DNA from 3 places in the Streptomyces sp. BoleA5 genome. Region 2 is predicted to be linked to each of the others. Evidence: riboswitches for the same ligand, from Rfam matches in the RefSeq annotation. Region 2 holds a riboswitch; each other region holds the start of a gene.
The links. A riboswitch is a leader RNA that binds a small molecule or an ion and turns the genes downstream of it on or off. The one in region 2 is predicted to bind thiamine pyrophosphate.

Region 1: linked by a shared signal. The riboswitch ahead of B085_RS0115390 (purine-cytosine permease family protein) and the one ahead of thiC (phosphomethylpyrimidine synthase ThiC) in region 2 are both predicted to bind thiamine pyrophosphate.
Region 3: linked by a shared signal. The riboswitch ahead of B085_RS0127015 (thiamine ABC transporter substrate-binding protein) and the one ahead of thiC (phosphomethylpyrimidine synthase ThiC) in region 2 are both predicted to bind thiamine pyrophosphate.

What each region holds. Positions count from the first base shown of each region.
Region 1 covers NZ_KB892100.1:72,880-78,054, reverse strand. Annotated here, with positions in the region: gene B085_RS0115415 (GNAT family N-acetyltransferase) at 123-656, shown strand; gene B085_RS49310 (hypothetical protein) at 893-1,054, shown strand; gene B085_RS0115405 (hypothetical protein) at 1,215-1,481, shown strand; gene B085_RS0115400 (hypothetical protein) at 1,693-2,427, shown strand; gene B085_RS0115395 (hypothetical protein) at 2,731-2,979, shown strand; TPP riboswitch at 3,196-3,288, shown strand; gene B085_RS0115390 (purine-cytosine permease family protein) at 3,280-4,686, shown strand; gene B085_RS50050 (hypothetical protein) at 4,726-4,965, shown strand; gene B085_RS51915 (Ku protein) at 4,988-5,175, opposite strand, start outside.
Region 2 covers NZ_KB892093.1:50,641-55,815, reverse strand. Annotated here, with positions in the region: gene B085_RS0108720 (metallophosphoesterase) at 1-86, shown strand, start outside; gene B085_RS0108715 (hypothetical protein) at 248-1,114, shown strand; gene thiC (phosphomethylpyrimidine synthase ThiC) at 1,272-3,017, opposite strand; TPP riboswitch at 3,010-3,137, opposite strand; gene B085_RS41780 (YibE/F family protein) at 3,199-4,503, shown strand; gene B085_RS0108695 (hypothetical protein) at 4,518-4,718, shown strand; gene B085_RS0108690 (flotillin family protein) at 4,839-5,175, shown strand, end outside.
Region 3 covers NZ_KB892115.1:50,700-55,874, forward strand. Annotated here, with positions in the region: gene B085_RS45905 (hypothetical protein) at 1-807, opposite strand, end outside; gene B085_RS43900 (hypothetical protein) at 1,275-1,658, shown strand; gene rlmN (23S rRNA (adenine(2503)-C(2))-methyltransferase RlmN) at 1,979-3,085, shown strand; TPP riboswitch at 3,153-3,257, shown strand; gene B085_RS0127015 (thiamine ABC transporter substrate-binding protein) at 3,249-4,334, shown strand; gene B085_RS0127020 (ABC transporter permease) at 4,403-5,175, shown strand, end outside.

The sequences.
Region 1 (5,175 bases), on a different contig from region 2:
GCCGGGCGGGTTGTGCGGCGCGCCGGGCCACGGTGTCGTGGGGTGGGCTGGTTCCCGGGAGTGAAGACCGCCTTGCCCATCCCCGATTACCGTTGCGGCGTCTCCTTCGCCAGGATGAGCCCATGACCGAGATCCAGACTCCCCGTCTCCTCCTGCGCCGCTGGCACGACGACGACCTTGTACCCATGGCCGAGATCAACGGCGACCCGCAGGTGATGCGCTGGGTCGGCGACGGCTCCGTGCGTGACCTGGAACACACGGCGGAAGCCATCGAGCGGTGGGAGGAGGAGTGGGACGAGGAGGGCTTCGGCCTCTTCGCCGTGGAGATGCTGGCCTCGGGCGAACTGGCCGGTTTCACCGGTCTGACGCTGCCGGAGTTCCTTCCGGAGGTGATGCCGCAGGTGTCCGTCTGCTGGCGGCTCGGTCCGCAGTTCTGGGGCCAGGGCTACGCCTCGGAGGCCGCTCACGCCGCGATGGAGTTCGCGCTCCAGGACCGCGGCCTGGATCGCCTGATCGGCATCGCCCGGATCGGCGACAACGCCTCGGAGAACGTCATGCGCAAGCTCGGCATGGCGCCGCAGCGCGAGATCACGCACCCGGAGTACGGTTTCCCGCTGCGCGTCCACACGATCGACCTCAGCGAGTTCCACGCCTGAACCGCGGCCTCCCCACGGCTCCTGCCGGCGGGATGGGCCAGGCGAACGCGGAGCGTGGCCGGCCACCAGCCTCTTTCGGCAGGGGGGCGCCGACCGGCCGGCAGGGCCACGCCGGTGCATGCGCCTACCCGGTCAGGCCCGGCCCGGTGCCCCCTTCCAGACCGCGACCCCGGAGTGTCGCGCGACCGATGCGAGGGGTAGCCTGCGGGCCCGTTCGAAGTCACCGGAGGATCCCCGTGCACACCCCCGTTTTCCTGCTGCGGAGCGTGCTGGGCCTGGGCGGCGGAATGGTGGTCGCCTGGGAATCGGACCGCCAGGCTTCCGGGCCGGGCTGGAGGAAGCCGCGGCTCTTCTCCGCGACGGCGGCTCTGTTGCTCGCCGCGCTACTGGGCGTCTGAAGCGCGTTGCAGAGGGCGAGATGTGCAGGCCGGGCCCCGGGCAACGGGGGTCGAACCGAAACCCGCGTTGCTCCCGAAGCCAGGGCGGCCCGGGCATGAACGCGAACCGGGCGCGAACAGCGACAATCCGCGCAACGACGTCGAAGACGAGAGACAACCCGTGAAGAGACCGGCTCCGCGCTCCACCTCGGCCCCGTATGCGACCTCCGCGACCTGCGCCGCAATCGGCGCCCTGCTGTGGGTGCCCGGCCGGACCAGCGCTCCCCCCAGGATCTACCGGGACTTCCCCGCAGCCGACTTCACCACGCCGTCGGCCTGGCGGGTGTGGTCGCCGGCAGTTACCGAGGACCGTCTTGGCCTGTACCTCCTCGCGGCGGGGGTGGTGCCGGCCGTGGCCGTGCGCCTGATCTCCGTACGGCGCGACTGAGCCGCGCCCGCGCAGCCCGACAAAGCGGTCATGCCGTCAACGAGCCGGTATCTTGCGGGCAACTCGGCGGCGCTCCGCTGTCAGAGCCTGATGAGACCGTTCCCGCACGAGTGACAGTGCACGGATCAGCCCGGGTCCGCCCCGCCGGCCCCGGACCCGTGCATGGCACGATGCCTGATCACGAACGAGCACGAGGAGATCGATCCCATCCATGAACGATCAAGGCACTCCTGTTGCGGCGAACCGCTTCAGGGTCGTCGCGGTTGATGCCGACTGGCCGGAATCACGGCAGTTCATGGGTAGCGGCCACAACCATGTCACGGGCGACATGCACGTGTTCCTGTGGTTCGGCTCTGCGTCCTATGACTCCCAGGCCGAGCACGTCAGGGTTTTCAGCGCATCCTCCGGCAACGCTGAGGCCGGCGAGGTGCTGGAGGACGCTTTGGAGGTCTACTGCCACCACGACGAGGGACTTCCGGCCGGCCGTCCGGTACCCGAACCCGTCACCATCACCGCAGACGGGAAACCCGCGACGTTCGAACTATGGCGGAACGGCAGCAACCCGCACTGGGTCGCCCGGGGCCGCGTCGAGAACACCGAAGTGGTGCTGTCCGGCTCCGGGATCGAACCCGGCGAGCTGCGCCTGGTCCGCGTTGACGACCTGGCCGCGTACTCGGCCCCGACGGCCTTCCTCCCGGCTCGGGAAGCGATCTCCGTTGCCATGGGGAGCGGCCTCCGGGCGGCGGGGTCCGGTCGGCAGTCGCAGTCCGGGGAGGCGGACACCGCGCTGCGGGTCCTGCGCGACCTCGCCGCCCGGGGTGCCGCGATCGGGGGACCTGGTCGGGAATTGCGCGGGGAAGAGGCGGACACGGTGATGCGCGCCCTGCGCGACCTCGCCCAGGGCGCCGGCCCGGCCCCGGCAGGAGAGTCGGGAGCAGAGGGCTGATCACCGCCGCCACCAACCGCCTGGCGTACTCCTCGCTTGATCAAGGGGGCAAACAGTCCCTGAGCTGGGAAGGGATGCCGTGCGTAGCACGAAGTGGGCGGCCGTGGCGGCTGCGGTCATTGCGCTGGGTGCCGCAGGCTGCGGCACCCGGCGCCGTCGGCACGGAGGCGTCCGCGGTGACGGAGCCGGCGGCGCCTCAGCCACGGCCCGCGGGCACCGGACCTCTCACGAAGGACGTCGTGCGGGCGAACCCCTGACCAGTTTCAAGACAGTGCTGAGCGTGCGGCTTTGTGAGGGGTAGGCGTGACGGACAAGCCGAAATGGCAGAATCATCCGGCCTGGTATCTGTTGCTCATCGTGGCGCAGTTGGTGTTCGTGACCTCCGAGGAAGACAAGATAAGTCGTTTCCTCGATGCGCTGGGTCTCCTGCTGTGGGGAATCCTGTGCGGGCGTGAATTGACGAAACGGGCCGCGTACCGGAGGGCTACCGCTGGAGGCGCGGCCCCGGCGGACAGGAGACGCCAGTGGCGCGAACGCAGCCGGGACACCTAGGCCTTGTCGTCAAATGAGCTCCCCCAGCTGACGCTGGGAGGTGCCCCCACGCTGCGTTGTCGAATCGTCCGAGTAGCCCACTACGAGGACGATCCCCGCCTTGCTATGCACACATCCCGGGCGTGAGCCTCAGCGGCCGAGAGGTGGGCCGTCCCACCCGCACGGGTCTCATCCCGTCGACGCGCCGGGCTTCGCCGTCGGGTTACTCTGTCCCCCGTACCGGACACGGGGTGCCCCACCGGGGCTGAGATCACACCCGTCGAACCTGAACCAGTTCGTACTGGCGGAGGGATGTCTTCCATGCCATTGGCGCATGTTTCCAGCGGTCTGCCCACCGACGGCCGGCAGACCGTCTTCGACGGCCGGATGCCGGCGGCCGCCGGCGATCTCCGGATCGAGGCACACGGCATACAACCGGTCCCCGAGAGCAACCGTTACGGCGGCCCGGGACGCCTGTTCACCGTGTGGTTCGCCCCCAATCTCACGATGACCGGGGTGTTCACCGGCACCATCGGGATAGTCCTCGGACTGGACTTCGCCACCGCGCTCACGGCCGTGGCGCTCGGCACCGTGGTCGGCGCGATACCCACCGCCTACCTGGGCACCTGGGGCAGCCGGACCGGCGCGGGGCAGCTGCCGCTGGCCCGGCTCGCTTTCGGCCGGGCCGTCGCGCTGCCCGGCATCCTGCAGTGGCTGTCCTCGGTCGCCTGGGACGCGCTGATCGGGCTGTTCGGCGGGGACGCGCTGGCGCGGCTGTGCGGCTGGCCGTTCTGGCTCGGAGTCCTGGTCATGATGGTCGCCCAGGGTGCTCTCGGCGTCCTGGGCTACGAGGCCGTTCACCGGCTGCAGATCGTCATGACCTTCGTTCTCGCCGCCGCCTTCGTGCTGATCGCCTGGAAGCTGCTCGACGGTGTGCACCCCGCGGCCAACGGCTCCGCCCATGGCGCCGACCGGGGTGGGGCGTTCGTCCTGACCAGCACCATCGCGCTGAGTCTGGCCCTGTCGTGGGCTCCGTACGCCAGTGACTTCAGCCGCTACCTGCCGCGGACGACCTCTGCCCCGCGCATGTTCTGGTACACGCTGGCGGGGTTGGTGGTGTCCTTCGTGGGCGTCCAGGCACTCGGGCTCTGGGGCGCGTCGGTCCTCACCGACCAGACTGCCGCAGGCGTGGCCGAGCTGCTCGGTGGCGGGCCGCTCGGGGCGTTCGGGCTGCTCGCCGTCGCCCTGGCGGCCCTGTGCAGCAACGCCATGAACGACTACAGCGGATCCCTGGCCCTGCAGACCGTCGGCGTGCGCGTTCCCCGCCCCGCCGCGGCCGCCTTCGCCGCGGTGCTCGGCTTCCCCCTGGTCCTGTGGATGCACGCCGCCGACACCACCGCCCGCTTCCAGAACGTGCTGCTCTTCGTCGGCTACTGGATTCCCGGCTTCGTCGCGATCGTCATCGTCGACTGGCTGGCCCGGGCACGGGCACGAGCGGGCGCACCGATCGACCTCGCCGCCGAGACCGGCCGACCGCAGCCCGGCTGGTACGCCGTCGTTGCGTTCGTGGCCGCCTTCGCCGCCGCTGTGCCGTTCATGGACACCAGCCTGTACGTCGGCCCGGTGGCCGAGGCCCTGCACGGCGCGGATCTCTCGTACTACGTGGCGTTCCTCGTGGCCCTCGGCGTGTACACCCCACTGCGCCTGCGCCACCGTTCGCGGCCCTGAACCATCGTCCCCCGTCCGTCCCCCAAGGAGCGAGTCCGCATGCCCCCGACTTCCGCCGATCACACCGCCTTCGCCGCGCGGGCGCTCGGTCGCGTACGGGCCCACTCACCGCTGGTCCAGAACCCGGGCGATGTGCCACGACTGCGGGAAGCCGGCGCGGCGGGGGCGGCCGTCGTGTCCGGCATCTGCGCCGCGGAGGACCCCGGTGCCGCGGCCCGCGCCTACGCCGACGCCTGGAGCCGACCGCCCGCCCCGAGCCGGGCGAAGACCCTCGCCTGACGAGCTTCGAACACCCGCTTGATCACCCAGGACGGCCGGGGAGACGTGGTCCGGTGCACGGACACACCGGCAGCCATGGCACGAGCATGGCGCGCGGTGACCTCAGTACTGCCGGCTGCTCCCCGGCGCGCAAGGTGACTTCGGCGACCGCCACAGCGTCGTGCCTGGCCAGAGCCTCCACCAGGAGCGGGCGTGGGCGCCGACCCTGTT
Region 2 (5,175 bases):
ACGTGTACGCGGAGGACCTGGCGGTGGCCATGGACGGCGGGGTGACGATGGACGGCAAACTCCTGGTCGCACAGCTGCCGTTGTAGACCCCGAAACCCCCATTTTCCGGAAACACTCTGTCACCGCGTCACCTCCGCGCTCTACCATCGGGATATCCGTAGGCAGCTTCTCCTCCGCTTCCGCCCAGCCGGACCGGACCTTCGTCCTTCGTGAACCCCGGGAGGAACCGGAGACGGAGCATCGGGGGATGCACATGAACAGCGCTCCACACCTGCTGACCGAGGACCGCCCGGAATTCGAGCGCGCCCTCGACACGGCTCTGCACTCGGAGGGCACGCGGGCCGCCCTGGCCGAAGCGCGGAACCGCCTCAACGCCGAGCAGTTGCGCACCCTGGCGCTCAACGCGGCCGAGCCCATCTCGGCCTGCGCCGCGCCCGAGTACGAGCAGTTCGTCAAGGTCCGCGAGGCCTTCGCGGAACAGCGCCGGGAGGCACGCACCGCGACCGTGCCGGGCCTCGGCTACGCGGCCGCGGCGGCCCCGGTCGCCGCGGACGGCTCGGGGGCCGGGCTGTTCGCCGTCGTCGCCGTGCTCACACCGATCCTGGCGGGCACGGCCGCCGTCATCTTCCTCGTGCTCGGGTACGCCCTGCGCTTCGGGCACCCCGAACCGGCGATCGCCCAGCCGCTGCGGCAGGCCGGCTGGCTCTTCGCGGCCGTCGCCGTCTGCGGCATCGTCATCGGCATGGTCGGACTGCTGCTCACCGCGCTGCGCAACGGCTCGACCGCCCTCCACGATCCGCCCGGCGGCGAGCCCCGCGACGTCGCCCTCGCCCGCGAGCTGTGGCGCCGGGCCCTGGTGGAACGGGGACTGCAGCCCTTCCTCGACGACGCCCTCGCCAAGGCCGCCGGCGCGGCCCCCACCGCACCGGCAGCCCCTTCCGCGACCACCGGCGGCAACCCCCGCATGCCGCGGCTCGGTTACTCCCGCCCCGACTTCTCCAGCCCCGGCCACGAGTCCTCCCCCGAACCAGGGGACCGCTTCACCAGCCCCGACTTCACCAGCCCGGACTTCTCCAGCCCCGACTTCGGCGGCCCCGACCACAGACCGGACTGACCCGGCGGACCCGGCGGACCCGGCGGACCCGGGGCGTTGTCGTACCCCGGTGCCACAGTGCGGGCATGGACACCGACCGGTTCTGGCAGCTGATCGACTCCGCCCGCGCCACGGCCCGCGTAGCGGATACCGCGGCGGGCCGCCGCGGGATCACGGGTCAGTCGGCGATCGGGAGGTAGACGCGGTTGCCCGAGGCCGCGAACTCGCGGGACTTCTCCGCCATGCCGGCCTCGATCTCCTCGGGTGTGCCGCCGTGCCGGCGGCGGATGTCCTGAGAGATCTTCATCGAACAGAATTTCGGCCCGCACATGGAGCAGAAGTGCGCGGTCTTGGCCGGCTCCGCCGGGAGCGTCTCGTCGTGGAACGCCCGTGCCGTGTCGGGGTCGAGGGCCAGGTTGAACTGGTCCTCCCAGCGGAACTCGAAGCGTGCGTCGGAGAGCGCGTCGTCCCATTCCTGGGCGCCGGGGTGGCCCTTGGCCAGGTCGGCGGCATGGGCGGCGATCTTGTAGGTGATGACGCCGGTCTTGACGTCGTCGCGGTCGGGCAGACCCAGGTGCTCCTTGGGGGTGACGTAGCAGAGCATGGCCGTGCCCCACCAGGCGATCATCGCGGCACCGATGCCGGAGGTGATGTGGTCGTAGGAGGGCGCGATGTCGGTGGTGAGGGGGCCGAGGGTGTAGAACGGCGCCTCCTCGCAGATCTCCTGCTGGAGGTCGACGTTCTCCTTGATCTTGTGCATGGGGACGTGTCCCGGACCCTCGATCATGGTCTGCACGCCGTGCCGCTTGGCGACGGTGTTGAGTTCGCCGAGCGTGCGCAGCTCCGCGAACTGGGCCTCGTCGTTGGCGTCCGCGATGGAGCCGGGACGCAGGCCGTCGCCCAGGGAGTAGGTGACGTCGTAGGCGGCGAGGATCTCGCAGAGCTCCTCGAAGTTCTCGTAGAGGAAGCTCTCCTTGTGGTGCGCGAGGCACCAGGCGGCCATGATCGACCCGCCGCGCGAGACGATGCCGGTCTTGCGGCGCGCGGTCAGCGGGACGTACCGCAGCAGCACGCCGGCGTGCACCGTCATGTAGTCGACGCCCTGTTCGGCCTGCTCGATGACGGTGTCCTTGTAGATCTCCCAGGTCAGCTCCTCGGCCTTGCCGTCGACCTTCTCGAGGGCCTGGTAGAGGGGGACGGTGCCGATGGGGACGGGGGAGTTGCGCAGCACCCACTCGCGTGTGGTGTGGATGTTGCGGCCGGTGGACAGGTCCATGACCGTGTCGGCGCCCCAGCGGGTGGCCCAGGTCATCTTGTCGACCTCCTCCTCGATGGAGGAGGTGACCGCCGAGTTGCCGATGTTGGCGTTGACCTTCACCAGGAACCGCTTGCCGATGATCATCGGCTCGGTCTCCGGGTGGTTGACGTTCGCCGGCAGGACGGCGCGTCCCGCCGCGATCTCCTCGCGGACGACCTCGGGGGAGACGTTCTCGCGGATCGCGACGTACTCCATCTCCGGGGTGGTCTCCCCCCGCCGCGCGTACGCCAGTTGGGTCACCGGCTGTCCGGGCCGGCCGCGCCGGGGGAGGCGGGGGCGTCCCGGGAAGACGGCGTCCAGGTTGCGCAGGCCGCCGCGCGGTGCGGTGTGTTTGAGGCCGTCGTCCTCGGGGCGGACGGGGCGGCCGGGGTACTCATCGGTGTCGCCGCGGGCGACGATCCAGTTCTCGCGCAGCGGCGCGAGACCGCGGCGGACGTCGGTGGTCACGTTCGGGTCGGTGTACGGGCCGGACGTGTCGTACAGCGTCACGTCCCGGCCGTTGGTCAGGTGCACCCGGCGGACGGGGACCTCGATGTCCGGGCGGGACCCGGTCACGTAGCCCTTGTGCCAGCCGATTTCGCGCGCGTGTGCATCCTGCATGGTCATGAGACCCACTCCCTACGCCGGCATTACCCGGTAACAGGTTCAGCGGTCGGCGCAGCTGGTGGCCCTTCGGCCGGTCAGCGCCCTCTCAGCCCGGTGCTCCGAGCTCCCGCGTTTGCAAAGGTGCCTCAACGCTAGCGGGTCCTCGCTGACGCACACCAGAGGGTGTTGCGATGATCGGGCCGTGGACTCCACTCACCCGCACTCGCAAGCCCATGGTCACGGACACGGGCACGGGCACGGCCCGGTGCCGCCGGTCTCCCGGCACCTGCGCAAGGTCATCGCCGCCGTCCTGATCCCCTTCGTCGCCGCCGTGGTGGCCGGCCTGGTGGTGCTGTGGCCGGGCGGCGTGCCGAAGCACGAGCGCAGCGGCGTCGGCTTCGACCAGCAGACGCAGTCCGGGCGGGTGGTGAAGGTCGAGGAGGTCAAGTGCTCGGACGTCAACGCCGAACCGGGCACCGGAGCCGCGCCCTCCCCCGGCCCGACGTCGGCGCCGTCGGGTCCGGCGATCTGCGAGCGCGCGACCATCGAGGTCGCGTCGGGCAAGGACGCGGGCCGCACCTTCACCGAGATCGTGCAGCCGACCCAGACCCGGCACTACACGAAGGGCCAGAAGGTGCTGCTGGCGTACGCGCCGCAGGCGCCGCGCGAACTGCAGTACTCGGTGACCGACGTCGACCGGGCCTTCCCCCTGTGGCTGCTGGCCGGGATCTTCGCCGCGGTGGTGGTCGTGGTCGGGCGGCTGCGCGGGGTGCTGGCGCTGATCGCGCTGGTCATCAGCTTCGCGGTGCTGACGCTGTTCATCCTCCCGGCGATCCTGCACGGCAGCAATCCGCTGCTGGTGGCGGTGATCGGCGGCAGCGCCATCATGCTGATCGCGCTCTACATGTGCCACGGCCTCAACGCCCGTACCTCGGTCGCGGTGCTGGGCACCCTGTGCTCGCTGCTGCTGATCGGCGTCCTGGGCTCGGTCTTCATCGACTGGGCGCTGCTGAGCGGCAACACATCCGACGAGACCGGGCTGATCCACTCCCTCTACCCGGGCATCGAGATCCGCGGCCTGCTGCTGGCGGGCATCATCATCGGTTCGCTGGGCGTACTCGACGACGTGACGGTCACCCAGACCTCGGCGGTGTGGGAGCTGCGGGAGGCGGACCCGGGGACGAGTCGGCGGCGGCTGTACTCGGCGGCCATGCGGATCGGACGGGACCACATCGCCTCGGTCGTCAACACCCTGGTGCTCGCCTACGCGGGCGCGGCGCTGCCGCTGCTGCTGCTCTTCTCCATCGCGGAGCGCGGGGTGCTGGCGGTGGCGGGCAGCGAACTGGTCGCCGAGGAGATCGTGCGGACCCTGGTGGGCAGCATCGGGCTGGTGGTGGCGGTGCCGCTCACGACCGCGCTGGCCGTCCTGGTGGTGTCGGCGGACCGCGGCAGCGGCGACACTGTTCCCGCGGGCACCGGTCGGGGTCACCGGCGCCGCGCCAAGTGAGCCGGGAGGGGAACGTGGTCGGACTGCAGGGCCGGGTGACCGGAACGGTCGGGCCAGGGCTGGTCGGCGAGGTGATCGTGCACGTCCGGGGCGGTGCCGAGGCGTTCCTGGCGTACCCGGCGACGGCCGGCGAGCGCATCGAGAAGGGCACGGTCGTGGTGGTCGTGGAGCACCTGCCGCCGCGCACCGTGTACGTGGCGCCGGCGTACGGCTGAGCGGAGCGGTCCGCTCCACGTCAAGAAAACGACAAGGATCCGTCAGGACCTACCGGACCGTCATCCACAGGCGGACACTCCCGTACGCGGCCCCGATCGGGGCCATTCGTAAGGGGGCGTATGCCGATGCTGATCGGCGTTGCGGCGGGCGGGGCGCTCGTCGCGGTCATCATTCTGGTCGGCCTGTTCAAACTGATGTGGCGGGTCGCCGAGCCCAACGAGGCACTGGTCATCTCCGGCTCCAAGCACCGCACGGACGGTGTGGGGGAGGGGATGGGGTTCCGCATCGTCACGGGACGGGGGACCCTGGTCCTGCCCGGCGTGCAGGCGGTGCGCAGGCTCTCGCTCGACCTCAACGAGGCCGAGCTGAACGTGGACTGCGTCACCCAGCAGGGCATCCCGCTGAAGGTGCACGGCGTGGTCATCTTCAAGGTCGGCGACGACATGGTCTCCATCG
Region 3 (5,175 bases), on a different contig from region 2:
CAGCGGGTTCCAGACACCGCAGACCGGCAGGGCGCCGGCGGTGTTGCAGCGGTTCTCCGCCATGTCGCCGCGGAAGGTGACGACCTTCACCGACAGCTCCGCCGTCGAGGAGGCGCTCACGCTCGCGCCGCACACCCCGGTGACGGGGTATCCGGGGAGCCCGCTGAGGTCCTGCCAGGTGTACGTGCCGCCGCCCACCGGGGTGGTGTCGCGCTGCCCCACGAACGTCCGGCCGCGGACCACGGCGACGGAGTAGTCGCGGTTGCTCGCATTGGCCACGCCCGCCGAGTCGATGTCGCACCCCGAGAGCCTGCCGGGGCCGGGGAAGGGGGCCACGAAGGGCCCGCGGCCGGGGCCGAGGAGCGGAGCGGCGGGGTCGAGGACGGGACCGGCACCGGTCTCGACGATGGGGCTGGTACCGGGGCCCAGGAGAGGTCCGCGACCGGGGTCGAGGAGCGGGCCGGAACCGAGGAGGGGGCCCGAACCGAGGAGAGGCCCGGAACCGAGCAGCGGGCCGAGGCCGAGCCCCGGACCGCTACCGAGCCCGGGACCGCTACCGAGTCCGGGGTCGGTGCCGAGGTATCCGTCGGGGTACGGGTAGTCGTCGTACGGATCGGGCCACGGGAAGTCCGACGTCGATGCCGAGGGCGTGTTCGTACCGTCCGTGCCCACGGCCTGAGCCGTCGTCAGGGAGCCCGCGGATATCGCGGTGGCGATCAGGGCCGCCGGCACCACCGTGCGCGCGAGTCGTCCGAACCGTCGAAGGGACCGCCCGCAGGGCGGCGGGGTCCTGTCTGCAGGACGCATGGAGACACTCCTCGTCGATCTCTGGCCGGCACCGAGCCGGAGGGCTTCCGGCAGGGCTGGGGCCCCTGTGGACGGGATCCGTACCCGCGCCCACCGGCGTCCGGCGCCAAGGTCATCCCAGTGGCGCAGCCCGTTCCCTCCCACCGGGCCGCACTCACCCGATCGACGCCCCGCGCCTCGACAGACCCTGACCCCCCGTGAGCCGTACACCGCTGGCCAACGTTCGCGGGGAGCGAGTGGTGCGCGGGCTCAAGGTGCAGGCAGGACACCGCTCATGACATACGGGTAGAAAACGGAAGAGGCCCGGACCGCCGGGCCTCGAGCGGCGAAGAGGTGGCTGAGGTGGCGGAAGCCTCCACGGACGAGTCGGCCGACGAGAAGTCCGTCGAAGAAGGGGATACCGGCAGGAGCTGAAACGCACTCTGGGCTCCTTCCAGGTCTTCGCGATCTCGTTCGCGTTCGTCTCCGTGGCCGTCGGCATCTTCTCCACCTACGGCGACGTGCTGCAGAACGCGGGCCCCGTCGGCATCCGGCTGTGGATCCTCGTCGCGGTCGGGCAGTCCCTGGTGGCCCTGATGGTCGCGCAGCTCGCGGGGCGCATCGCCCTCAGCGGCTCCTCGTACCAGTGGGCCTCGCGGCTCGCCGACCCGAAGGCCGGCTGTGGGCTCGGCTGGCTGACGTTCTGCTACCTGGCGATCGCCGTGGTCGCCATCGACAACACCCTCGCGAGCCAGGCCTTCATCCGCTCGCCGGCATGCGGCCGGGCGAGGACACGGCGCGCGTCATCACGCTCGTGGTGCTCTTGGTCCAGGCCGTGCTCGCCGTGGCCTCGACCCGTCTCGTCAGCCTGATCAACACCGCGGCGGTCGGCCTGGAGCTCGCGCTCGTCGTGATCATGGCGGTCGCCCTCGTCACGAGATTTCCGGTGTGTCGGCCGGCCCCGAGCGTTCCTGGCAGGCGCCCGGACACATGCAGCTCGATGGCGTGGACGCCAGGATCCAGCTGTTTCCGCTGCTCGCAGCCGACCCCCTCGCAGCGTGGACCGCGACCGTCTGGGCCGTCTGTGGGCCGTGCAAGGTCGGCCAGGGCTGACGGAAGGCACCTGAGAGTGACGGGAGCCTCACCCATCTGACCTGGGCGGGCTTATTTGATCTGCGACACTGGGTGAACCATGCCTGCACCCGGAGAACTCACATTCGTCGCGCCGCGCGGAGCCAAGAGGCCGCCGCGGCACCTTGCCGATCTTTCGCCCGAGGAGCGCCGGGAGGCGGTCGCGGAGCTGGGGGAGAAGCCGTTCCGCGCCAAGCAGCTGTCGCAGCACTACTTCGCGCGGTACGCCGATGACCCCGCCGCCTGGACGGACATCCCGGCGGCGGCGCGGGGGAAGCTCGCCGAGGGGCTGCTGCCGGACCTGATGTCCGTGGTGAGGCACAGCAGCACCGACAACGACACCACCCGCAAGACGCTGTGGCGGCTGTTCGACGGGACGCTGGTCGAGTCGGTGCTGATGCGCTACCCGGACCGCGTGACGATGTGCATCAGCTCGCAGGCGGGCTGCGGCATGAACTGCCCGTTCTGCGCCACCGGCCAGGCCGGTCTGGACCGGAACCTGTCGACCGGGGAGATCGTGCACCAGATCGTGGCGGGCATGCGCTCGCTGCGGGACGGGGAGATCCCGGGCGGACCGGCGCGGCTGTCGAACATCGTGTTCATGGGCATGGGCGAGCCGCTCGCGAACTACAAGCGCGTCATCGGCGCCATCCGCCGGCTCACCGACCCGGAGCCGGACGGGCTGGGGCTGTCCCAGCGCGGCATCACGGTGTCGACGGTGGGCCTGGTCCCGGCGATGCTGCGCTTCGCCGACGAGGGCTTCAAGTGCCGGCTCGCGGTGTCGCTGCACGCGCCCGACGACGAACTGCGCGACACCCTGGTGCCGGTGAACACCCGCTGGAAGGTGCGCGAGGTGCTGGACGCCGCGTGGCACTATGCGGACGTGTCCGGGCGCCGGGTCTCGATCGAGTACGCGCTGATCCGGGACATCAACGACCAGGGATGGCGGGCCGACCTGCTGGGCCGGCTGCTCAAGGGCCGCCGCGTGCACGTCAACCTGATCCCGCTCAACCCGACCCCCGGCTCGAAGTGGACGGCCTCGCGGCCCGAGGACGAGCGGGCGTTCGTGGCGGCGCTGGAGGCGCACGGCGTCCCGGTGACCGTCCGGGACACCCGGGGGCAGGAGATCGACGGCGCCTGCGGTCAGCTGGCGGCTTCCGAGCGCTGACCAGCGCTTGCTAAGGTGACGGACGTTTGCGGCCGTTCGCCGCGACGTCACGCACATCACACAAAAGAACATCCGACAGGGGAGCGCGGAAAGCGCTGAGAGTGCGGCACGGCCGCAGACCCTCGGACCTGATCCGGGTCATACCGGCGTAGGGAGTCACCACATGAGCACCACTCGTCGGCGTGCGGCCGGCACCGTACTGGCCGTCGCGATCGGCGCGACCGCGCTCGCCGCATGCGGCAGTGACGGCGGGGACGCCGCCAAGGGCGGCACCCCCTCCAAGACCGTCACCCTGGTCAGCCACGACTCCTTCGCCGCGTCGAAGGACGTGCTGAAGGCGTTCACGAAGCAGACCGGCTACACCGTCAAGGTGCTGCGCGGCGGCGACGCCGGCGCCGCCGTCAACCAGGCCGTGCTGTCCAAGGGCAACCCGCAGGGCGACGTCTTCTTCGGCGTCGACAACACCCTGCTGTCCCGGGCCCTCGACAACGACCTGTTCGAGCCGTACGAGGCCAAGGACCTCGACAAGGTGCCCGCCGCGCTGCAGCCGGACGCCGCGAAGCACCGCGTCACCCCGATCGACTTCGGCGACGTCTGCGTCAACTACGACCGGAAGTACTTCACCGAGCACAACCTCCCGGTGCCGGAGAGCCTCGACGACCTCGTCAAGCCCGCGTACAGGGACCTGCTGGTCACCGAGAACGCCGCCACCTCGTCCCCGGGGCTCGCCTTCCTCCTCGCCACCACCGCGAAGTACGGCGACGCGGGCTGGGAGGAGTACTGGAAGAAGCTCAAGGCGAACGGCGTCCAGGTCGTCGACGGCTGGGAGCAGGCGTACTACGACAACTTCTCCGGCGCCGGTGGCGGCAAGGGCGACAGGCCGCTGGTCGTCTCGTACGCCTCCAGCCCGCCCGCCGAGGTGCTCGGGCTGAAGACGCAGCCCGAACAGGGGCCGACCGGTGTCGCGACCGGCACCTGCTTCCGGCAGGTGGAGTTCGCCGGCCTGCTGAAGGGCGCGAAGAACCCCGAGGGCGGCAAGGCGCTCGTCGACTTCCTGCTGAGCCGCGCCTTCCAGGAGGACATGCCGCTCAACATGTTCGTCAACCCCGTCCGTGACGACGCGAAGCTGCCCGAGGTCTTCACCAAGTACGCGCCGGTCGTCGCCGACCCGGCCACCGTCGCCCCGGAGAAGATCGCCGAGAACCGGGAGCAGTGGGTCAAGTCGTGGTCCTCGCTCGTGCTGAAGTAACGAAGACCGCCGGGGGCGGGCGCGCCCGGGCGGTGGCCGTCCGGCCGCTCGCCGTACGGCTCGGCCTGATGGCCGTGCCGGTCGCCTTCTTCGGGCTGTTCTTCGGGTACCCGGTCGCCGCCATCGTCGCCCGCGGGCTCCGCGAGGGCGGGCGGTGGCGGCTCGGCCGGTTCGCGGACGTCCTGGGCGAGCCCGACGTCCTGCACGTGCTGTGGTTCACCTGCTGGCAGGCGGCCGCCTCCACCGCGCTCACCCTGGCGATCGCGCTGCCCGGCGCGTACGTCTTCGCGCGCTTCGACTTCCCCGGCAAGCAGGTGCTGCGCGCGGTGGTGACCGTGCCCTTCGTGCTGCCGACGGTGGTCGTCGGCTCGGCCTTCCTCGCGCTGCTGGGGCGTGGCGGGCTCCTCGACGAACTGTGGGGGGTGCGCCTGGACACCACGGTCTGGGCGATCCTCCTCGCGCACGTCTTCTTCAACTACGCCGTGGTCGTACGCACCGTGGGCGGGCTGTGGGCGCAGCTCGACCCCCGCCAGGAGGAGGCCGCGCGGGTCCTGGGCGCGGGACGGCTCGCGGCCTGGCGCAGGGTGACGCTGCCCGCCCTCGCCCCCGCGGTCGCCGCGGCCGCGCTGATGGTCTTCCTCTTCACCTTCACGTCCTTCGGCGTGATCCAGATCCTCGGCGGCCCCACCTTCTCCACCCTGGAGGTGGAGATCTACCGGGAGACCGCGCAGTTGCTGGACCTCCCGACGGCGGCCGTGCTGACGACCGTCCAGTTCGCCGCCGTCGCGGCGATCCTCGCCGTGCACGCCTGGACGGTACGGCGCAGGGAGAGCGCGCTGCG